Regions from separate parts of the Pseudoalteromonas sp. 1CM17D genome, predicted to be linked through region 3. Evidence: predicted binding sites of a transcription regulator. Region 3 holds the regulator's gene; each other region holds the start of a gene.
The links. Region 3 encodes sigma-54, which starts transcription at its own class of promoters, with help from an activator protein. Its sites were predicted from a motif close to GTTGGCACGNNNNTNGNNT; they were not measured.

Region 1 (7,959 bases), on a different contig from region 3:
TACTGATAGAGCAGTTGTTGTTACCCCACCAAAAACGCTTCCAGCACCTTCAACTTCGTGACTACCAATATCTGAAGCTGATGTACTTTCTAGGCTTACTGATATAGTTTGATTAGCGTCTGAACCAACTTGAAATTGCTTAGTTCCAAAACTCCCATCAAGAAGCTGAAGGCCACCAAATGTTGTTGTATCTGAGATTCTGGTCAACTCTGTTTGTAATGCAGTGACTTCTTGTTGCAATGCGTCACGGTCTTCCGCAGAATTAGAGCCATTAGCCGATTGCAAGGCTAATTCACGCATGCGCTGTAGGATATTAGTTGACTCCTGCATCGCGCCTTCAGCGGTTTGCGCCATTGAAATACCATCATTGGCATTACGTTGAGCAACTGACAAACCATTTATTTGTGAGGTTAAGCGGTTTGATATTTGTAAGCCTGCGGCATCATCTTTAGCGCTATTGATACGCATACCTGATGACAAACGCTCCATTGACGTTGCTAGGCCTTCGCCAGATTTTGATAAGTTACGTTGTGCGTTTAGTGACGACACATTAGTATTTACTGTTAATGCCATTTTACCATCTCCTAGGTTTAAACAGAGTGTGGTTCAACACGTTTTAACAGGAACCACTATTAGATAATTTCTAATTATTAGAAAAGCATTTAGCGTGCCAACTTTCACGTTAATATAACCACTTGTTTTTAAAGTTTTTTTATAAAATATTATACATTAATACTTAAGTTATCTGTTTAGCTGGAGGGATGACAAATTATTGCCGCTATTTTGAGGGAGGTTTTTGCCGCTTTGTATTAACTAAAGCGGCAAGGTATTTCTGCTTATAATCTGTTTATAAGTAATCAAATAAAGAAAGGTTTGTTAAACGGCCAAACGTGGCTTGTGACGCTTGCAGTGCGGTTTCTTGTTTAGTGAGTTCACTAATGGCTTCTGCCATGTCTACCTCTACTAAATCAGAAAGGTTACTTTTGTTTTGAATGTCTTGCGCAAGATTTGAGTCACTCACGCTTTCAACCGCATTCATCCGCCCGCCTAAGCTCGCTTGCGTATACACAACTTGCTCACTTGCATTTTGAAGCTGTACTACACCATCGGCTAATACTTGCTGAAAATCATCGTTTTCAAGTGTGCCATCATTTAACCCCGTAATGAGCGATTGTAATGTATTAAGCACGTTTTCTTTGTGCGGCTTTTCGAGGGTAAAATCAAGCTGGCCTGGTGCTGCGCCTTCAAATTCGATTTTCATGCCTGCAAAATCGATTGGCTCATCCGTTACCTCACCTACTTGTGCGGGGCTCAACGACACACCGTCGCGCAAAATTTCATAAGTATCAGGGTCGTTGGCGGTAGCGCCTGGTGTTATTACCACATTATACGTGTTCGCTGTTGCCGCTGCGGTTGGATCAGCGTTGTAATTATCTTGGTGGAAACGGTCGAACTCTGTTTGGCCATCTACATAAACCGTGCCTGCTGTAATATTATTTGCAGGCGTAGTTACCGGGATCGCAGCTTGATTATCAGTAACATCAAGTCGTGCGTCGCTTTTCTCAAACGTATCAAAACCGTTATCGCTAGATTTAATACTTACCCCTTCAGCAATGGTTATAACATGCTGGCCTTGATCTCCATTATAAGTATATTCACCCGTAGTAGAGTCAAACTGGTATGGTTGAGTGCTATCTTGGTAGCCTGAAAAAATAAACTTACCGTCTTCTGAGCGGGTATTCATTAAATTGACGAGTGTTTTTTGTATTTCACTCAGCTCAGCAGCGATAGACTCTAAATCATCTTGAGTATAAGCACCATTGCCCGCTTGAATAGCCAGCTCTTGGGCTTGCTGAATATTAGTATTTATACTTTGTAAGATAGTTTCTTCAGTTTCAAGGCGGCCATTTAATTGGTCAATATTTTTAGCATGCTGCTCATTTGTTTGTATTTTATTTGAGTAAAGCATCCCTTGCGAAATAGCAGCAGGTGCTTCTGAGGTAGTTAAATACTTCTGCCCTGTTGTTACTTGCTCTTGCGCATTAGCAACACTTTGTTGGCTATCGAGTATTTTATTAATGTTGTTTTGGTACATTAAGTTATTTGATAAACGCATAATTACCTCGCTGCACTTAATAAGGTGTCAAAAATTTCTTGAGCTGCAGCCAACACTTGAGCTGATGCTGAATATGATTGCTGAAAACGCAGTAAATTGGCAGCCTCTTCATCTAGGTTTACACCTGAGAGCGACTCATACCACGCTTCTGATTGCTCTGCTAACGCATCAAATGCGCTGGCACTGGTAATGGCTTGGCCAGTGACTACGCCAATATCGCTCACTAACCCTGAATAGGCTTGATTAAACGTTTCGTGATTGTCGGCAGTGGCTGTTGTCACTACATTTTTACGTACTAACTCACCATTTTGTAAATCAGCGAGTTTTAAACCATTACGGTTATCGTCAAAGCCCCCTTCGTTAAATTCAAGGGTAAAGGTGTCCCCGGTAGCTGGCGTGCCTTCAATGTCAAAATCAAAGCCATAGTTGCTATAAGGTGCACCAGCCTGAGCCAGTATACCCTCTGCCGGTGGCGTTATAGTAAAGGTTGTGGTGCCATTTGCATCTGTAATTTGGTATTCATTTGCAGCGCCTGTTTTAACTAACGTTATATCACCATTGGCTAAACTAGGGGCGGTAGTAAAGCCACCCGATGTAACGCTTGTTACTTCTCCAGCTGAAATAGTAGCAGTGCCTACATTATCTATGCTGTTAGCTGTACGAATAGGCGATGCCAGAGCTAAGTCTTCACCGCGGCTTGTCGCAAGGGAAATACTGGTTGCCGCCTCAGAGTTAAGTTTAATTTGAAACTGATCACCTGTATTACCAGTACCGGCTACATCAATTTGTAAACCAAACGACTCCCCACTCGTAATATCATCTGAGTCGATAACACCAGATGGCGGTATCGTCGCTAAAGAGGCGCTGCCTATCGGCTCCCCTTTATTATCTATAGGCTGAATGCTAACTTCATTTGCATTAGCGGTATAAGTAACAATAAAGTCGCTGGCAGGCAGTTCACTGCTTTTACCGGCCTCAAGCGTGGCAGTTATACTGGCGCCGCCGGTATTAGCTTGGTATGCATAAGCACCCACGGTAGGTATATTAAATATATCACCGCCTAGCTCGCCGTTAGCATCCATACCCAATTTATTTTGCTCGTTGAACGCATCTGCAATGGCCAATCCCATTTGGCCAATTTGATTTTGTGCAGGCACGAGTATGTCGTCTCTAAAAGCCAACAAGCCGCCAATTTTGCCTTTTAATTTAGTTGCATCTATTTCTAGCGTCACAGCTTTGCCGCCATTAACGTCAAGCGTCAATTCTTTAAAATTAGGATCGGGGTCACCCGACAGTGAAAACAAGTTAAATGTACCGTTTTCCATAACTAAAGATTCACCGCTGCCCATAAAGACGAGTTTTTCGCCATTAGGGCCATCAAGTGTTTCTATATCAACAAGCTCTGATAATTCACGAATCGCTAAGTCGCGCTGGTTATAAATAGAGCTTGCGCTTGATGCGTTATTTGTGCCATTTACGACTGCAATTTCTTGGTTTAACGTATTTATATTTTGGATAAGTGAGTTGGCTTCTTCAGAGAAAATCTCAAGCTGCTCATTCACTATACCTTGTTGCTCAAGCACGATACCCGAAAGCCTATCCATTTGATCAACTAAGCTTTGCGCATCGGTCATTACTAATGAACGAGCAACCGACGAAGAGGGCTGATTAAGCGCCTCTTGCACGTTATTAAATAATGAATTTATGCCCGTTGATAAGTTATTAGACTCTTCTGAAAAAATAGTATCAACACGGTTGGCTTCTGTTACAAATTGATCAAAAAACGATTTATTTGACGTATCGCGGTTTAACTGCGACTGGGCAAACTCGTTCAATAATCTGTATGTTTCGCCGCGTCCTACTTGGTTATCTACCATCGTGGTAAATTCAGTGCGCTCACGTACGTAGCCTTCTGTATTTACATTGGTGATGTTTTTACTGGTCGTTTGCAACAGCTCAGAGCTTGAACGCACCCCAGCACTGGCAATATTTAATAAACTAAACGACATATTACTTCACTCCTTGGGTAAACGCGCTTGTTGCAATATTTTTAAGCTCACTACTATTTAGCACTTTTTTTATTTTGCTCGCGTAATTAGGGTCCGTTGCATAGCCTGCTTTTTGTAGCGAATCTAAAAATTCGTTTGGCTGTGCTGTTTTTTGTAATGCTTCTTCGTAGCGTGGGTTTTGCGTTAAAAAATCGACAAAGTCGTTCACGCTTTCTTTTATAGAATCGTAAGCTCTAAAACTTGCTTGTTTTTTAACAGGGGTACCTTGCTCAAATTCAAGCGTTACTTTACTTGCTTTATCGCCTTCCCAGCTTTTATCTGATTTAATATTGAACAGGTTATTTGAGCTATTCCCGTCGCTTTTATTAATAATATGCTTACCCCAACCAGTCTCAAGTGCCGCTTGGGCCACCATTACTGCAGGGTTTAAACCAATTTTTTCGGCCGCTGTTTTAGCATGCTCCCACACTGCACTAACAAACTCTTCAGCATTATTAAACGACGACTGCTGTGTAGGCTGTGTTGTGGTTTTAGTTTGTGTTGCCGCACTGCTGACTGCTGAGTCATCTTTATTTGCTTGCTTTACACTGTGCACCTTTTCGTGCGGCAGTTCAGAGCCTGCGCGTTTATCACTGATAAAGTCGTTAGTAGTTCTTAATACGGAGCCAGGCATAAAGTTCTCAGCCTCTGGTGAGAGCTGCTGAACAATTAAATCAGCCAAACCTAAAGACCCATTTGATGAAAGCTCAGAAGAGAGCTGCTGATCGTGCATTTCTTCAAAAAACTTTACGCCGCTAGAGTTAAACGGACTGTCTTCATCTTCAAATGCTTCGTTGGCTTTACGCATCCCTTTTAGAAGCATTTGGGTAAAAATAGCTTCAAATTGTGCCGCTGCTTTTTTTAGCGCCGCTTTAGAGGCATCAGTAGATGCATCACCGCTGTTTAAAGCGTCTTGACGTAAAGTATTAAGATTACTTAAATCAAAAAAGTTTTGCTTATCGAGGTGATTTGTTTCCATCAGCTTTTTGACACAAAAATGAATAATGCTTTAAGAAATGCAAAAATTGAGCCAAAGAAAGGTAAACAGTAAAAAGCTTAAGTACCTTTTGAGTACTTAAGCTTTATTTGGAAGGGTAAACATTCTTAAAAATAATTAAATAACAACAAGCTGTCCGTTAATTGCACCCGCTTCTTTAAGCGCTTCTAAAATAGCCATTAGGTCTCCAGGTGCTGCGCCTACTTCATTTATAGCACGCACTAAGTCATCTAAGCTAACGCCGGGGTTAAATACAAACGCACGAGAATCATCTTGATTAACGTCAATAATACTTTGCTGTGTAACAACGGTTTCGCCTTCTGCTAATGGATTAGGCTGCGTTACATTTTGCTGTTCAGCAATTGTGACTGTTAGGCCGCCATGGGTTATTGCCGCAGGCTGTAGCTTCACATTTTTGCCAATGACAATCGTTCCCGTACGTGAATTAACAATAATTTTGGCTGAAGTGTCAGCAGGCTTAAACTCTAGGTTTTCAAGCGTTGATAAATAAGACACTCGTTGCGATGCATCACGTGGCGCAATAACGCGTACTGAGGCAGCGTCAATAGCTTGTGCACTATTAGGGCCTACCAAGTTGTTAATTGTTGCTTCTAAACGTTTTGCCGTTGTAAAGTCTGGGCGGTTTAGGTTAAAAGTAATGTAGTCGCCTTGCATAAAAGGGCTTTTAACTTCGCGTTCAACAGTCGCTCCGTTAGGTACGCGGCCAACTGTCGGGGTGTTAATGACCACTTTACTGCCATCTAGCCCTTGTGCTCCTAAACCACCCACAATTAGGCTACCTTGTGCTATAGCGTATACGTTTCCATCCACCCCTTTTAAAAAAGTTTGGAGCAAGGTGCCGCCACGTAAACTGCCTGCACTGCCAATAGAAGATACCGTAATATCAATTGTTTGACCCGGCTTTCTAAACGGCGGAAGCTCAGCATGGACTGCCACTGCTGCTACGTTTTTAATTTTAGGGCTTTGTGTTGAAGGCAGCGTAATACCAAAACTGTTCAGCATGCCTCTAAAGCTTTGTTGCGTATAAGAGTTTTGCTCCCCAGTACCAGGTAGCCCCACCACTAAACCATAGCCAACCAATTGGTTAGCACGTACGCCTTCAACCATAGAGACATCTTTTATACGCTCGGCGCTGGCAGAAAATTGCCAGCCTAGCAGTATGATCAAAATAAACGCTTTAATGCTATTCATACTACTATCCTCTAAAACGGAAATAACGAGCTACTAAAGAAACGTGTTAACCACCCTGGGCTTTGCGCTTCTTGTGTTTGTCCTTTACCTGAATATTGAATTCGGGCATTAGCTATTCTATTCGACTCAACCGTGTTATCGGCGCTTACATCTTGCGGACGTACAAGCCCTTCGAGCCTAATAAACTCTTCGCCGGTGTTAAGTGTTAGCCATTTTTCACCACGAATAACTAAGTTACCATTGGGTAAAACACGCATAACATTCACCGAGATATCGCCCACTAAGCTGTTTGACTGATTTGATTTAGAGTCACCGGTAAATGATGAGTCACTACTAATGCCAAACTGAATACTGTCGCCACCTATATTGACTGGTAAACCACCTAACCCAATAACGGGGTCTAGGCTGGCTTCGGTTTCTTTATCGGTTTCGGTTTTAGCGGCTTTTGTAGCTTGTGTTGACTCTTCAAGCTTAACGGTAATTATATCGCCGGTTCTAAGTGCTTTTTTGTCTGAATACAAATCATTAAATGTATTGGTGTTAAACAACGAGCCCGTTGCAACAACAGGCTCTGCTACAGGCTCTGGGTACATGGGTGCGTAGTAGGGATCATCTTGAACCACTTCACTATTTTGCGTAGAAACACAGCCACTTAAAAATAAGGTGCCTGCTGCAAATAAAATAACATTACGCATAACTATCCCCTTGTGCACGGTTATAACTGTTGATTGATGTAGCTCATCATTTCGTCAACGGCCGAGATTACTTTTGAGTTCATTTCGTAAACACGTTGAGTTTCGATAAGGTTAACCAATTCTTCCGTTACATTAACGTTTGATGTTTCAAGCGAGCCTTGAATAATAGTTCCTAAGCCTTCTACGCCTGGATTACCTTGAACAGGCGCCCCACTAACAGCGGTTTCGGTGTAAAGGTTTTGACCAATTGGCTCAAGACCCGATGGATTAATAAAGTCACTTATTGTTAGCTGGCCAATCACCACGTTATCGGCTTGCCCTGCAACGCGTACAGATACTTCACCATCTTGAGAAACTGTAATTGATTGCGCATCATCGGGAACATTCATTTCGGGCTGAACAACAAAACCTGCACCTGAGGTAACAATGCGGCCGTCTTCATCGGTAGTAAATTGCCCATTACGCGAATACGCAATATTGCCATCGGGTTGCAGCACTTCAAAAAAACCTTCGCCTGAAATCATCCAATCGAGTGAGTTTTCGGTGGTGAGCATATTACCTTGCGTAAACTCTTTTTGGTTAGCAACCACTTTTGCACCCGCACCTAGCATTAGGCCAGATGGCAGCTCGGTATCTTGTGAAGAGCGCCCGCCAGGCTGGTTGATGTTTTGATACAGTAAATCTTCAAAAATAGCGCGGCTTTTTTTGTAACCTACGGTACTGGCATTCGCCAAGTTATTTGAAATAACTGAAATATCAGTTTGTTGAGCGTCTAGCCCTGTTTTACTTATCCACAATGCAGGATTCATAAGTATGCCCTCATTTTAAAGTTAAACTATGCGCATCAACTGATCTTGACGTTCGTCAATCTCTTCAGCTGTTTTCATTAGT
Region 2 (7,959 bases), on a different contig from region 3:
GCGATGCTCGCCTAAGTAAATACCTTGCCATGTACCTAGCGCTAAGCGCCCATTGTTTATAGGAATACTTAATTCACACCCTAACGTACTGGTTTTTATATGGGCTGGCATATCATCATCACCTTCGTAATCGTGACGATAGTAAGGTTGGCGCTCAGGAACGAAATGGTTAAAGTGGCTTTCCATATCCATGCGCACTGTAGGATCTGCGTTTTCGTTTATGGTTAAACTTGCCGATGTGTGCTGAATAAACAAATGTAATAGGCCAACTTTATAATTAGCCAGCTCGCTCAGCTGCGCGAGTATTTCATCATCAATTAAATGAAATCCTCGAGCGCGCGGTTTTAAAGTTATTTGAGTTTGTTGCCAGCTCATAACTTATCAAAGCTAACTTCTATATTTGCATCGCCTGCATCACAGCTAAATGGCATAATTATTTTTTTGCCCTTACTTTTATGTGTGATGGTGTGGCCTTTACCTGCAACTACAATTGGCGTAGCCATATCAAAGTCATAGCCTTTTTCGCCGAGTAAGTTTTTAGCTCCACCGGTAACCATATTAGTAATTTCCCCAACCATATCAGTTACTTCATCGTCTATGTTGTCAGGGCGCTCACCAAGCATGCGTTCCATGATGGTCAGAGCTAAGTTTTCATCAAAGGTAATTGAAAATGAGCCACGAGTTTGCGCGCCCACCATGCCAATTAAACCAGATACATCGCCACAGGCGACTTCGTCTGTTTTTATACGCGGCTTACCTGGTTTTAACTCGGTTTGTGCCATTGTAGATAACACATTGATCAAAGAAGATAAAAATGGATTAATGAACTCAACATTCATGTTAGGTACTCTTAAAATTGGTGCTAAAGTGGCTATCTAAATATGAGTATAGCTTTAAAACAAACTTTGGGTTTAGCTTCTACAAGACTCACACTTACCGTGTGCTTCAATAGTTTGCCCTGATACAACAAAGCCGCTTTCTGCTGCTAAGTTGTTTAGCTCGTGAGAAATAACCGTAGAGTGCAGCTCTTTTACAAAGCCACAACTGTCACAAATTAATAGCTGCACAGGATGAATATGATCAAAGTGATGGCAAAGCATAAATGCATTGGTGCTTTCTATTTTGTGAATAAAGCCCAGCTCTGATAAAAAGTCTAGCGCACGGTAAATTGTTGCAGGTTTTGCGCCTGTTTCTGTTACTTTTAATTGCTCAAGTAAATCGTACGCCCCAACGCCGCCTTGGGCGCTAGCTAATAGGCGAAATACTTTTTCGCGGATAGGCGTAAAACGCGCACCACGGTTGTCACAAACTTGTTTTGCTTTACTTACGAGTGATTCTATATTCATCATTCTCTTATCCTTACGCTACCGTGATATACTAACATACTGTGTTGTACTTGCAGCGTTTTTATTAAACACTTTTTATCTAGGAACCCCATTAATGCATGAACTGGTAGCTATATTTATTTTCTTTTTTGCGGTGATAGACCCTATAGGTACAGTGCCTGTATTTATTGCTGTGACACGTGGGGAAGATGAAAAGTTTAAACGAAAAGTTGTTTTTAAAGCCGTGGGTGTATCCGCTGTGGTTTTACTCTTTTTTGTTATTGCCGGTGAGCAGCTATTAAATGCAATTGAAATACCGCTGTCGGCGTTTCAAATAGCTGGGGGCATAGTCCTGCTTATTTTTGCGCTTTCAATGATTTTTGGTGAAAGTAAGCCCGAGTCTGAGATTAAAAGTGTGCGCGACAGCACAGAAACCGCTATTTTTCCGCTAGCCATTCCCTCTATAGCAAGCCCAGGCGCCATGCTTGGCGCAGTACTGATGACCCGTAACGAAGAATACACGTGGGTTGAGCAAGTTACTACATCGTCGATGATGTTGGTTGTATTAGTTGTTGTGCTTGTGCTGTTGTTACTCGCAAATCATGTGCATAAATTAATAGGCGACAGTGGCGCAAGTATTATAAGTAGAATCATGGGGTTAATTTTAAGCTCTGTGGCAGTTACAAATATACTCAACGGTATCGCGCATTATTTTGGTTTACAAATATACAGCTAACATTGATGCTGATTAGGCTTTTGTGTAAAATACAGCGCCTTTTTATGGGCGCATTTACTTATAATCCCCGAGGCTTTTACATTGCAAAAACGCACATTAGATAATCCAACGTTAAACAGACGTTTTTCTGTTGCACCCATGCTTGATTGGACTGATCGTCATTGTCGCACTTTTCATCGTAAGATGAGTAAGCATGCTGTTTTATACACTGAGATGATCACCACGGGGGCGATTTTATTTGGTCGCGGCGATTACCTACACTTTAATCAGCACGAGGGGCCGGTTGCTTTGCAGCTGGGGGGGTCTGATCCCGAGGCGCTAGCAAAGTGTGCAAAGCTTGCCGGTGAGCGTGGCTACGATGAGATTAACTTAAATGTAGGCTGCCCTTCAGATAGAGTACAAAACGGGCGTTTTGGTGCATGTCTAATGGCCGAGCCTGAGCTGGTTGCACAGTGTGTAGCGGCAATGAAAAGCGAAGTTAGTATTCCTGTTACGGTAAAAACACGCATCGGTATTGATGAGCAAGACTCGTATGAATTTTTATGCGCATTAATTGAAGCCAGCCATAAAGTTGGCTGTGATGACTTTATTATTCATGCCCGTAAAGCGTGGTTAAATGGTTTAAGCCCTAAAGAAAATCGTGAAGTACCGCCTCTTGATTACCCACGCGTTTACCAATTAAAAAAAGACTACCCACAGCTCGATTTAAGCATTAATGGCGGTGTTAAAACAATTGAAGAAAGCCTAGCGCATTTAGCGCATATTGACGGCGTTATGATTGGTCGCGAAGCATATAGTAATCCATTTATGCTTAATGAGGTGGATGAAAAGATTTACGGAGAGGTGGCTAATACTCAGACTCGTCACGATGTGGTGCGCGCTATGTATGATTACATAGAAGAAGAAATGCGTTTAGGTGCTAACTTTTGGCATATAGCACGCCATATGCTGGGGATTTTTCAGGGGCAGCCAGGGGCGCGCGGATTTAGACGTCACCTTTCAGAAAATGGTCACGGTAAACAGGCTGATTTGTCGGTAATGGATAAAGCATTAAGTTTTGTGCCTGAGTAATACTAAAGCGCTGAACAGTTATAAAAAAACCACTTTATAAAGTGGTTTTTTTTATAACTAAAATTTAGTCAAAAGATAAATAAGTTAGTGATTTTCGCTTATTAGCATTCAGTTTTTAGTCAGTTTAAAATAACTTATTAGCTGTCTAACTAATTGAATTCAAATGTTTATAAATAACTTTTTGTTACTTGGCATAACTCTTGGAATCCTGTTGTTGTTATCAATTAAAAACAACAGGACAAAACAATGAGTATATTTAATCGCGTAAATGATGTTATCCAATCCAATATTGCTGCCATGCTGGATAAAGCAGAAGACCCAGAAAAACTCCTCAACCTTATGCTAAGTGAAATGCAAGAAGCGCTTAACGAATGTAGAAGCACAGCCGCAGCCTTACTGTGCGAAGAAAAAACGCTTAAACGCCAAATTGCACAAAAACAAAAAGATTTAATTTCGTGGCAAACAAAAGCTGAGCTGGCAGTTGCTAAAAACCGTGACGATTTAGCCAAGTCTGCGTTAGTAGAAAAACAGCGAGTAGATGAGCAAATTGCAGCAAAAAACACTCAGCTAAATATTCTAAAAGAGTCGATAGAGAAAATTACGGCAGATTGTGAGCGTTTACAGCAAAAAATGGCGCAAGCTAAAAGCAAACAAGCTCAATTAATAAAACGCCACGATATTGTTGCCGCACGTGAAAAAGTGAACATGCAATTACACAGCGACAACGTCGCAAATGCTTTGTCTCGCTTTGAAATGATAGAGCAAAAAGTGGAAGGCATAGAAGCACAGGTTGATGCTTATGAACTTACAAATACAGCGCAATCAACCGCTGAGCAAATTGAGTCTTTAGTTAAAAATGAAAAAATAGATGCAGAGCTGGCTCGTTTGAAAGCCAGTGTTAAGCAAAGTAATACCAATACAACTGCGCGAAGCGCTTAAGGAGTAGAGTATGAATAACTTTAAAACACAGCGTGGTTGGTACAAAGATTCACTGAATAAAAAAATATCGGGCGTATGCAGTGGGTTAGCGCGTCGCCTTGATTTTCCAGTGTGGTCAACACGCTTAGTAACAATTTTATTATTTATAAGTTTTCCGTTTGCAGTAGCGCTTGGTTATTTGATTGCTCACTGCTGCCTTGAAGAGCGTGCGTATTAGGAGAGGGATATGAAAACCTTAGCAATATGTGTTGTCGTATATGTGTTACTTTTTACTGATACTGTGTCGCTAATACATTTTGATTCATGGCAGTTTCCACTGTGGATTGCAGATATGAGCTGGGTAGGACTGGAGCTGGCTGGCGTATTAGTCGCTATTATTGCAGTGGTAGCCGTAATGGCATTAGTGACTATGGGATTAATAGGCGCAGGGATTGTCGCGCTGGTTGGCACCATTTTGGCACTGTTATTTGGTTCAGTGATGATAGCCTGGCCATTATTATTTGTAGCTGTACTGTGCTGGTTGGTGCTCGATAACAAAAAAGTAACCTCTTAAGCCTTAATTTAACTGACTATTATTAGTTAACTATGTTAAATTTAAAGTGAAATTTTATGCTTTCACAAGGAATAAAGCGATGATGAAGCAGTGCTTTTTTATGGCCTCGGCGTTAATGATTAATGTGTTTTCGTCATCGGTTGCTGCACATGCTGGGCACAGCCACGATACAGACGAAGCTAAGCTTGAAGTAAGCCATGCACAAGTAAGGGCGTTTTTGCCTGGTAGTAAGTCGAGTGTTGGCTATTTAACAATTTCTAACCACGGTGGTGGTGTTGCTAAATTAACTAAAGCAACCATCGAAGGTTTAGGCCGTGTAGAAATACATGAGCACAAACATGTCAATGGCATGATGAAAATGCAACAGGTTAAAGCCGTTACTATTAAGGGCCATGAAAGCCTAAGCTTTGAGCCTGGTGGTTACCATTTAATGGTATTTGATCCACAAGAGCCACTAAAAGTAGGGCAAGAACGTAAACTCACGCTATATTTTAGTGACGGTAACCGCTTGTTTACTAATGCTCAAGTGGTTTCGCTTGAAGCGCAAGCTGCGCATTCAAAGCCATCTAAAAAACAACACGCTCATCACTAGGAGGATAAATGTCGCAACATAAAGGAAAAATAGCTGGTGCCTTGGTGGTACTACTTATTATTTTTTACGCTATTGCAGTTTATTGGAGCATTGAGCCGGCACGTTTTAACGTAGTAACTAATGCAAAAGAAACCGCGCAAGCACGCAACGAAAAAATGGTAACAGGCTATACAACCACCTCAACGCTTATTACCGTTGCTAGCACATTACTTGATAAGCAAGGTGGATATTTATCAAACGATGTGATGCCGCCAAGTGTGATAATGGATGACATGCCTGCGTGGGAATATGGCGCGCTTGAAATGGTGCGTGATTTAGCGCTATCAATGCGTAAAGATTTTAGCCGTTCACAGTCGCAATCTACCGAACATGAAGCCCTTAAAAAAGCGCAGCCGCAATTTAATATTAGCTCTGAAGCATGGGCATGGCCAAGTGCCGAGGGAGAGTACCAAAAGGGAATAGACTACCTTCTTGTATACCGCTCACAAATTGCTAACGAGCATGAGCGCGATAGCCAATTTTATTCACGTGCAGATAATCTTCGTAGCTGGTTAAAAGAAGCCGAAAAGCGTTTAGGCAGTTTAAGTCAGCGTTTAAGTGCAAGTGTTGGCCAAGACAAAGTAAATACCGATTTAGCTGGTAATTCTTCAAACACGCAAGCGACCTATACACCACTTCAGCAACAAGTAAGAACGTCGTGGTGGGAAATAGACGACGTGTTTTACGAGTCGCGCGGTGCAACGTGGGCGTTATTACACTTTTTACAAGCAGTTGAGTATGACTTTGCTGATGTATTAGAAAAGAAAAATGCGCGTGTAAGCTTACAGCAAATTATACGTGAGCTTGAGGCAACACAAGAAACCGTGTGGAGCCCAATTATATTAAACGGGAATGGTTTTGGCTTTGTGGCAAATCATTCTTTAGTTATGGCAAATTATATTTCAAGAGCCAATGCGGCTTTAATCGAACTTAGCGAACTACTAGCTCAAGGATAAAAAATGAAAAAGTATTGTTTAGCAGCTGCCCTTTCAATGGCATGTTTAGCCCCTGCAGCACAGGCAGACACTCTATTAGGTTTATATGTAGGTGTTGATGGCTGGCAGTCAGATAACGACGGTCAGTTTTCTTACAAAGATAACGCACCACAAGATTTTAATTTTGAAGACGAAACCTTTATTAGCTACTACGCGGCACTAGAGCACCCAGTGCCATTAGTTCCTAACCTAAAGCTTAAATACACTGAGCTTGAACTTAATGGCTCAGCAACCCTTACTGATACGTTTAGCTTTAATGGCTCAGATTACGTGGTTGGTACAACAGCAAATACATTAAGTGATTTAACTCACATTGATTACATTCTTTATTACGAAATTTTTGATAACGATTTAATTTCAATTGATTTAGGTTTAAACGCAAAGCAGTTTGACGGTGACATTGTTGTAACTGGTACCACTCAACAAGGTGGCACTAACTTCTCTGAGACTAAAGATTTTTCGGGCTTTGTTCCACTTGCTTATGGTCGTGCTGAAGCAGGCTTACCATTTACGGGTTTAAGCGTGTTTTTTGAAGGCAGCTTTTTGGCTATCGACGATAGTAAAGTACAAGACTACCAAGTAGGTGTAGCGTATGAACTTATTGATAACCTAGCGGTAGATGTAGCTATTAAAGCGGGTTACCGCTCAATGACGTTAGAGCTAGATGATGTTGATGATATTAATACCGATATTGACGCATCAGGCCCATTTGCGGGTATTCAAGTTCACTTTTAATTAGTGAGCTTACAGCGTGGTGTGTTATTTATTAACATGCCACGTTAAATCAAATTCTCCCTCCAGTGCATTATTAATTAATTGCTTATACACCTTATTTACAGGGTAATTTATAAGCTTAGAAAGCTCATCGCCAGTTTGGGTAAACTTGTAATAGCTTAATACTAAGTCACTGCTTTTAGCTTTTAACGTCACTTTTTGCGATAAAAACGACAGGGTGAGTTCTTGGCCAGCCTTTAATACCGCCGATTCTATTTCTTTTCTGTAGAGTAAATTAAGATCCATTAGCGTTAAAATATCAGGAAAGCTGATCCCCGTTTTTCCTAAATTAAGCGATACCTTATTGCCTTTTCGTAGTAAGTCGAAAAGCGAAGGCTTTTTATAAAACCCTAATAAAATAAAGTGGCTGTCGTCTTTTGCGTTGTAGCTACTCAGCGATACACACTTTTGTAATGCATCAGCTTCGCGTTGGGTCATATGCTTGAGTGTTTGTAAGCTTTTTATAGAAAATGTACCGGGGTTGAGGGTCTCGCCAGTTAAAATTTTAGCCCACAGTGTTTGCATCGATTCATTTGAGGTGTCTTCACATAGGGCAATAAAGCGTTCTATCCAGTCGGCATCTGGTTGCTTATTACTTGCCACATCGGGGCAAAATCCCATTGCTTTAGCTAAAATGGTTTCTATATTTTGCTGCTGTTTTATAAGCAGTAAATCTTGGCGCTTTTGGGCGCGCGCTAAAATAGGGTTATCGCTATTTATGTGATAAAGCGGGTTTAGATCGCCTTTAGAGCTGTAACTTTGATCTGTACTTGGTTGCCCAGTATTTGTGGTTATTTTTTTTACGGGGTAGCCAAGTAAAGACTCAATTATATTGGCGAGGTTAATTCTCGCTTGGGCTGATTTTACTGTCATCGTTATCCAGCTGTGTTTTTTGGTCGCGTAATTGCGCTACTGTTTGCAAGTTATTTAAGCCA
Region 3 (7,959 bases):
CCTTGCACATCTGGGTCAACCAGTTGCCAAAGCATGCGTCTAATTTTATGCGGAGAGGATTCAAGCAGCAGTGCTGTATCACAAGGTGCTGTTTTTGCTAGCATGCGTCTTACTTGAACAAATTGCCCACTATTAAGTGATTTAGTCACTTGTTTTAGTTGCTGTAGTGGATAGTCTTGTTCAAACGCTTCTGGCATTGGCATCCTAAATATTTTTGTGTAATGGAAAGGTGTTTAGTAAGTGGAGTTGCCCACTGTTATTTTCTTTATTTTTTGTGCTAAACCCAATGCTGGGACTAAATTAGTGTTTAAAATTAAGTAACCAAATTTAGCAGGGGCATGGCTTTATTATCCTAAATTAAAGCACTAAATTAGGCGAGTCGGAATACCCTAATTTACTAAATCTTTATAATTTGGCCAGATAAGTCTTTAACTTATAAGGCTATGGTGCTTTAAATTATTCTTGCTCGTTAAATCGTTGTGCAATTAATTGCCCAACCGCATGCAAAGCTTGCTCTGAATCAGGGCCTTCACAGACTACTTTAACTTCTTTACCTTTACTGCTTTCAAGTAGCATTAAAGCTAATACGCTGTCGCCTGCGGCTTCTTTATCATCTTGGTGTAAGGTGATTTTAGCATCAAACTGCACAGCTAATTGCGCAAGGACCGTTGCCGCTCTGGCGTGTAAGCCTAATTTATTTTTTATTAAAAATGTGTCTTCACAGCGCATAAATTACTATACCTAAACTGAACAGGTTATTATTTTAAGGTTACTTTTCTTGCTCACGATGACGAATTTTGACATTCGGATGCGTCATAGCAAAGCTCTCACCAATGGCTTGCGCTAAATAAACCGAGCGATGTTGACCACCAGTACAGCCAATTGCAATAGTGAGGTAACTACGGTTATTGCGCTCTAAGTGTGGCAGCCAAGTTTGTACAAAGGTTTGAATTTGCCAAGTGAATTTTTGCACTATGCTGTGATTTGCCAAAAAATCTTTTACTGGTTGATCAAGGCCCGTAAGCGGTTTGAGTTCAGGCTCCCAGTGGGGGTTTGGCAAAAAGCGAGCATCAAAAACATAATCAGCTTCTTTAGGTATGCCGTGTTTAAAGCCAAACGATTCAAATGTTACAATAAGTTGCTTATCTTTTTTACCCAGTATTTTTTCGCGAATTGACTCTGCTAATTGGTGCACACTTAAATCGGTGGTATCTAGCATAAAGTCAGCGCGTGTTACGAGTACATCAAGCAGTTCTTTTTCTTTTTTTATTGCTAAATCAAGCGGCAGTGAATCGATGGATAAAGGGTGTAATCTGCGTGTTTCTGAAAAACGTTTGATCAGTGTTTGATCATCACTATCTAAATAAAACAGTGTGGGTTTAGCAAAGTCAGGAAGGTACTCGAGAATATCGTTAAATTCATCTTGTTCTTTGGGGATATTACGAACATCTATACTAACGGCTATTTTGTCATAGTTATCTGAAACACTTCGCACTAAAGAGGGCAGTAAGTTGACCGGAATATTATCTACGCAATAATAGCCTAAATCTTCAACCACGCGTAAAGCAACCGACTTACCTGAACCAGAACGGCCGCTTATGATAATTAACTCCATTTATAGCCCTTAGTATTTACTACGATTGATCAACAATTACTTGATACAGCTCTGCATCGGTTTTAGCACTACGCAGCTGTTTACAAAATTCTTTGTTGCTCAGTTTATCAGCTATGGTTGCCAGAGTCTTTAGGTGCTGTTGGTTATCGCCATCTGGTACGATGAGTGCAACAAAAATATCAACAGGGCAGTTATCAATAGCATCAAAGTTAACAGGCGTGTCGCTAACAAGTACTAAAGCCAGCGGCTCTTCTACGCCACCCATTCTGCCATGAGGAATGGCGATACCCCGGCCAATGCCAGTACTGCCTAGCTTTTCTCTACTTGCCAGCGCATTAAGAATATCTTGTTGTGGTAAGTAGGGGAGCTTTTCATGAGCAAGCTCACTGATAAACTCTAAAATTCTTTTTTTACTACTAAAAAGGACCGCAGCTTTGCTGCAGTCCTGGCATACTAATGTACTTAATTTCATAATATTAGTGTCTAGCAAGCTTCTCTTTATGTTTTATGACTTGACGATCGAGCTTGTCAATCAACGAGTCTATAGCGGCATACATATCTTGGTGCTCTGTTGAGGCAAATAAATCTGCGCCACTTACATGAATAGTCGCTTCTGCTTTTTGGTTGAGTTTTTCTACATCGAGAATGACATGCACATTGCTAATATGATCTGAGTGCCTTTCTAGCTTTGCAAATTTATTATTTACATAGTCTCTAAGTGAATCAGTTACTTCTACGTGACGACCAGTTAGGTTTAGTTGCATAAGCATTTCCTCTTTGTTTTTTACGTCTTATATCAAACTCTTTCTCTGATTTGACGGTGGAATAGCTAGCGATTCACGGTATTTTGCTATTGTGCGTCTAGCTACTTTAATTCCTTGCTCTGCCAATATATCCGCAATTTTACTATCACTCAATGGTTTAGCTGAGTTTTCCGCGGCAATTAGCTTTTTAATTAGGGCACGTATTGCGGTTGATGAACACTCTCCGCCGTTTTCAGTGCTTACGTGGCTTGAGAAAAAATACTTAAGCTCAAAAATACCACGTGGCGTATGCATATATTTTTGCGTAGTAACACGCGAAATTGTCGATTCATGCATTTCTACCATTTCAGCAACATCGTTTAAAACCATTGGCTTCATGGCTTCTGGGCCATGTTCAAAAAATGCTTGTTGCTGTTTTACAATACAGTTTGTTACTTTGAGCAGCGTGTCGTTTCTGCTTTCAAGGCTTTTTATAAACCATTTAGCTTCTTGTAAGTGAGAGCGAATAAATTGGCTATCACCACTTGATTTTACGGTACGTGACATAGCCGCGTACTGACTATTTACGCGTATTTTTGGCATGCTATCTGGGTTTAGCTCTACCACCCAGCGGCCTTTTATTTTTTTAACCGACACATCTGGTATTACATACTCCGACTCTTCCCTTACTATGGTATCTGCAGGTTTTGGGTTGAGGGTATGTATTAGGGTCATGACCTCTTTAAGCTCGTCTTCTTTAAGCTTAGTCTTTTTCATTAATGTACGATAGTCGCGTGCCGCTAATAGATCAATGTGATCGGTTAAGATCATTTTAGTTTGTTCTATAAAAGGGGTGTCTTTATCAAACTGGTTTAGCTGAATACACAAGCACTCTTGTAAACTGCGCGCGGCTATACCTACAGGGTCAAATAACTGAATACGCTTTAAAACGGCTTCTATTTCATCAAGTTCAACTTCAACTTCGTCATCGTTTTCTTGGTTAAAGCTTTCTAAAATTTCTTCGCAACTTAGCGTTAAAATACCCGAGTCATCTACAGCTTCTACAATGGCAATAGCAATGGCTTCATCAGTGGGGCTAAAAGGAGTAAGCTGAAGCTGCCACATTAAATACTCATGTAGCGTTTCAGTAGAGGCACCTTGATAAATAGACTCATCTTCTGGCATTGGGCCTGAGGATGCCGCAGGGGCTGCGCTCATGTACTCATCCCAAGTTACATCCATTGCCATATCATCGCTAACGGTGTCTTTATTTAAAGCTTCGCCACTGTCTTGCTCGTACTCGCTGGTTGTATCGTCAGCCGATGCGCTTACGGTTACATCATCCGTATCTGCTTTTTGTTCATTTTTTCCAGCCGACTCTTCCGTGTAATCTTGCTCTTCTACTTCTAATAGCGGGTTGCTATCAAGTGCTTCTTGTATTTCTTGCTGGAGATCCAATGTACTGAGCTGCAGCAAGCGAATCGCTTGTTGCAATTGTGGAGTCATTGTAAGTTGCTGGCCCATGCGCAGCTGTAATGATTGCCTCATGTATCTCTAACAATCCTTTTATGTTGTTATAATTAATATTAGCAGATGCTTGTAGGTGTGGCTTAAATGTTACAGCCTAAATTGCTCGCCTAAATAAACATCGCGTACAGTTTTGTCATTTAATACGTGTTCTGGGGTGCCAGATGCAATTAGCTCCCCATGAGAAACAATGTAGGCTTTTTCACAAACATCAAGGGTTTCTCTTACATTGTGATCGGTAATTAATACGCCAATGCCACGGTTTTTAAGATGTTCTATTATTTTCTTTATATCTAACACTGAAATCGGATCAACACCAGCAAAAGGCTCATCCAATAAAATAAATTTAGGGTTTGCTGCCAGTGCTCTGGCAATTTCTACACGGCGGCGTTCACCACCAGAAAGCGCCATACCTTGGCTATCGCGAATATGCTGAATACTAAATTCATCAAGTAAGTTGTTAAGCGTTTCTTCTCGCGCGGCTTTATTGAGCTCTTTACGCGTTTCTAAAATAGCCATTAAGTTTTGATAAACTGTCAGCTTTCTAAATATTGATGACTCTTGCGGCAAATAGCCAATGCCTAAGCGGGCGCGGCTGTGCATAGGTAATAACGTAATGTCGTTATCATCAATAGAAATTTTACCTTTGTCGCTAGGTACTAATCCTACAATCATGTAAAAGGTGGTGGTTTTACCTGCGCCATTAGGGCCCAATAAGCCAACAATGCTGCCGGCTTCTACCTCAAGGCCTACATTTTTTACAACTTGGCGGCCTTTATAGCTTTTTGCTAATAGTTCTGCTTTTAAGGTGCTCATGGTTGACCTTCGTTACCTGTTTTTTCTTTAAGTTTTGCTTCAACAGGCACTAAAATTGTGTGGACACGATCCGTGGAGTTTTCGTCTTTTTCTGCGCTAATAAGCTGCTGCTGCATATCGTAGGTAATACTTTTAGCATTAATTTTTTGACCGGCTTGTGCGACTTCAGCATCGCCAACAAGCGTTAAAAAGCGCTTTGCTACGTCGTAACGTACTTCGTTTGCACTGGCGCTCATTACGGTACCATCGTCTTGTTTTTCTTCGAAGTAGGCTGGGCTGCCAGTGGCAATAAGGAGTTGTTTGTTATCCCCTAAGTCTTCACGTTTATGTACTTCAAGTCGGTCGGCTGTAATTTTGCGATTACCATGCACAATTTCGACGTTCTTTTCAAAAATACCTACGTTTTCTTTAAGTTGGCCTTCTTGACGGTCTGCACTAATAGAAATTTGATTTGCTGGCGGTTGAGCAGCAGGCTCAGCAGCAGAGGCGCTAAATGCAAGCATTAGCGATGGGATAATAAGTATTTTAGTGAGTTTATTGGTCATAATATATTGTTCGCGTATGGTTAATTAGTTTTATTACTTCGGTTTTTAAATCGGCTTCAAGGCCTTTACCGACAATTTTTAAATTAGGCCCAGTGACAACCACTGGCTGCTCAGAGCGCATTGTTTGCGCTTTAATGTCGACTTCGATGTTATCGGCATTGATGTTATCTATCATGGCGTTATCAACTAAATTTTTCGCAATCACATTGCCTTCTAAAATAAGTTGTTTATCTTCGTAAAGCGTTGCTTCGTCTGCATTTATTCGCCATGTTTGCTTTTCGTTATATAAAGTAAAAATAGGTTTTTCAAAAAATGTAAAGCCAAGCTGTTGGTACAGCTCCATTTTAGCCGCTGTGACTTTATGGCTTATTTTACCTTGCTCGTCATAAGCTGTTTGCTTAAGCTCTATAGCGGTGTAATCGGGCTTTGCAATTACTTCAGGTTCTTGCTCTGGCGCTACATTGGTTTGGGTAAAATAAGGGTACCAAAGCCAAACCATACAGCCGATGAATAACGCACTGAGTATAACGCGTGCTGCATTCATGAACTGGTGCCTTGTGTTGTAAGCGCTATGCCATTCTCTAGCATAAGTAAGTCTGTGAGCTCTCTAACGGCGCCAAAGCCGCCAGGCATTTGCGTAGTGTAATGCGATAAGCGCTTAATTAGTGGGTGTGCATCGTTTACTGCAACGGCAAAGCCAACGCGCTCCATTACTGGCATGTCAGGGCCATCGTCACCAATATAGGCTATTTGTTCATCAGTTAACTTTAAAGTGTTTTTGAGTTCTTGATAAGCAATAAGTTTGTCTTCTTGGCCTTGATAAATGTGCTGCACGGTTAAGCTGCTCATGCGAGTTTGCACTATTTCTGAGTGACGCCCCGTAATGGCCGCAACTTCAAAACCGCTATTGATCAGCGCTTTAATGCCAAAACCATCTTTTGTATTAAATGCTTTTAATTCTTCGCCTTGGTTACCGAGGTAAATTCGGCCATCAGAAAATACACCATCAATATCGCATATGAGTAGTTTTACTTTTTTGGCGCGTGCTTTGGCATCATCGCTTAGCGGTTGATAGAGATCTTCAAATTGCATTTATAATACTCCTGCTTTTAAGAGGTCTTGCATATTTAAGGCGCCTATTGGCTGGTTTTTATCATTGACAACAATTAAACCATTAATACGTTTATTTTCCATTATGTTTAGGGCTTCAGCTGCAAGTATATCGGCTGTGGCAGTTGTGCATGACTTAGTCATAACCTGGCTAATAGCGGTGCTATGTATATCCACTCTTTGCTCTAAAATACGGCGTAAGTCACCGTCGGTAAAAAGGCCAGCAAGCTGTTGATTGTTATCTACAATAGCGGTCATGCCCAGCCCTTTGGCTGACATTTCTATTAACGCGTCTTTAATTGTTTGCGTTACACCTATAATAGGGGTGTTTGTGCCGCTGTGCATTACATCTTTTAAAGTTAGCAACAATCGCTTACCTAAACTGCCGCCAGGGTGAGAGAGTGCAAAGTCATCGGCGGTAAAGCCGCGTGCTTCTAAAAGCGCAACCGCCATTGCATCACCCATTGCTAAAGTAGCAGTGGTGCTTGCAGTAGGCGCTAAACCTAATAAACAGGCTTCTTGTTCTACTTTTATGCATACGTGCACATCGGCAAGTGTAGCCATAGTAGAAAGCGGGTTGCCCGTCATCGATATTATTTTTGCACCAAGGCGTTTAAGCACCGGAATAATATTAAGTACTTCGCTGGTTTCGCCCGAGTTTGATATAAGCATAACCACGTCATTTTTGGTTATCATGCCTAAATCGCCATGGCTTGCTTCGCCTGGGTGAACAAAAAAAGCAGGGCTGCCTGTACTTGCAAGGGTAGCAGCAATTTTATTACCAATATGGCCTGATTTACCCATGCCAATAACAATAATCCGGCCTTGGCAATCAAACATGAGCTGACACGCACTATGAAAGTTTTCGTCAACGTATTGTGTAATATCAGCAAGCGCTTGGCGTTCAATGTTTAATACGCGTAAACCTTGCTCTATAAAATTTAGTTGTGCCATTGTTACCCTACTTGACTAAAAATATAACCTTGGTACGCCAAAAATGCCATGAGTAATAGGCCACCTTCTACTCTATTGATACGCTGAGAACCTCTAAAGTTCAATGACATAATAATAAGCGCAAGCGTAGCACCTAACATAATAAGTATGTCGCGGTTTGCAAGTGACGGGTCAACCACTGATGGGTTAATAATACCTGCAAGTGGTAATACCGCTAAAATATTAAATATATTTGAGCCCACAATATTACCTAGGGCTAAATCATCTTCGTTTTTAAGTACACCCGCTACAGAAGCTGCAAGTTCAGGTAAACTTGTGCCAATGGCGATAATGGTTAAGCCAATAACTAAGTCGCTTAAACCAAAGTATTTAGCAATATCGACTGCTGAACCAACTAAAAAGTGTGAGCTAACAGGCAATAAAACCATGCCGACAATTAGCCATAAAACGGCTTTTTTAGTTGGTACATCGTTAGGAACCTCATCGCAGGCTTCTGAAACAAAAGGGTCATCTTGATTTTTGGCGCGCAAAGAAACCACAATCAAGCCGCCAATAAACACAGCAAATGCAACTAGCAATGCCACCCCTTCGGTGAGTGAGAAGTAGTTGTCTGAAAATACATACCACGTAGCCAAGGATACCAGCATAA

Region 1: flgJ (flagellar assembly peptidoglycan hydrolase FlgJ) is a predicted target of sigma-54. The motif match lies at 5,181-5,199, and genes of this name have one in related genera.
Region 2: MSC25_RS03700 (PspA/IM30 family protein) is a predicted target of sigma-54. The motif match lies at 3,320-3,338, and genes of this name have one in related genera.

Annotation. Positions count from the first base shown of each region.
Region 1 is NZ_JALNTP010000002.1:389,667-397,625, reverse strand. It holds gene MSC25_RS05420 (flagellin) at 1-573, opposite strand, end outside; gene flgL (flagellar hook-associated protein FlgL) at 848-2,116, opposite strand; gene flgK (flagellar hook-associated protein FlgK) at 2,119-4,125, opposite strand; gene flgJ (flagellar assembly peptidoglycan hydrolase FlgJ) at 4,127-5,143, opposite strand; gene MSC25_RS05400 (flagellar basal body P-ring protein FlgI) at 5,279-6,373, opposite strand; gene flgH (flagellar basal body L-ring protein FlgH) at 6,385-7,068, opposite strand; gene flgG (flagellar basal-body rod protein FlgG) at 7,089-7,877, opposite strand; gene MSC25_RS05385 (flagellar basal body rod protein FlgF) at 7,899-7,959, opposite strand, start outside.
Region 2 is NZ_JALNTP010000002.1:315-8,273, forward strand. It holds gene MSC25_RS03675 (secondary thiamine-phosphate synthase enzyme YjbQ) at 1-375, opposite strand, end outside; gene MSC25_RS03680 (chemotaxis protein CheX) at 372-839, opposite strand; gene MSC25_RS03685 (transcriptional repressor) at 912-1,346, opposite strand; gene MSC25_RS03690 (MarC family protein) at 1,441-2,061, shown strand; gene dusA (tRNA dihydrouridine(20/20a) synthase DusA) at 2,143-3,132, shown strand; gene MSC25_RS03700 (PspA/IM30 family protein) at 3,379-4,071, shown strand; gene MSC25_RS03705 (PspC domain-containing protein) at 4,082-4,288, shown strand; gene MSC25_RS03710 (hypothetical protein) at 4,298-4,624, shown strand; gene MSC25_RS03715 (copper chaperone PCu(A)C) at 4,704-5,216, shown strand; gene MSC25_RS03720 (DUF2333 family protein) at 5,225-6,211, shown strand; gene MSC25_RS03725 (TIGR04219 family outer membrane beta-barrel protein) at 6,215-6,985, shown strand; gene MSC25_RS03730 (TIGR03899 family protein) at 7,010-7,897, opposite strand; gene MSC25_RS03735 (SRPBCC family protein) at 7,866-7,959, opposite strand, start outside.
Region 3 is NZ_JALNTP010000008.1:47,099-55,057, forward strand. It holds gene mgtE (magnesium transporter) at 1-197, opposite strand, end outside; gene MSC25_RS14195 (HPr family phosphocarrier protein) at 457-729, opposite strand; gene rapZ (RNase adapter RapZ) at 770-1,615, opposite strand; gene MSC25_RS14205 (PTS sugar transporter subunit IIA) at 1,635-2,087, opposite strand; gene hpf (ribosome hibernation promoting factor) at 2,092-2,379, opposite strand; gene MSC25_RS14215 (RNA polymerase factor sigma-54) at 2,407-3,906, opposite strand; gene lptB (LPS export ABC transporter ATP-binding protein) at 3,976-4,701, opposite strand; gene lptA (lipopolysaccharide transport periplasmic protein LptA) at 4,698-5,246, opposite strand; gene lptC (LPS export ABC transporter periplasmic protein LptC) at 5,236-5,790, opposite strand; gene kdsC (3-deoxy-manno-octulosonate-8-phosphatase KdsC) at 5,787-6,338, opposite strand; gene MSC25_RS14240 (KpsF/GutQ family sugar-phosphate isomerase) at 6,339-7,310, opposite strand; gene MSC25_RS14245 (calcium/sodium antiporter) at 7,313-7,959, opposite strand, start outside.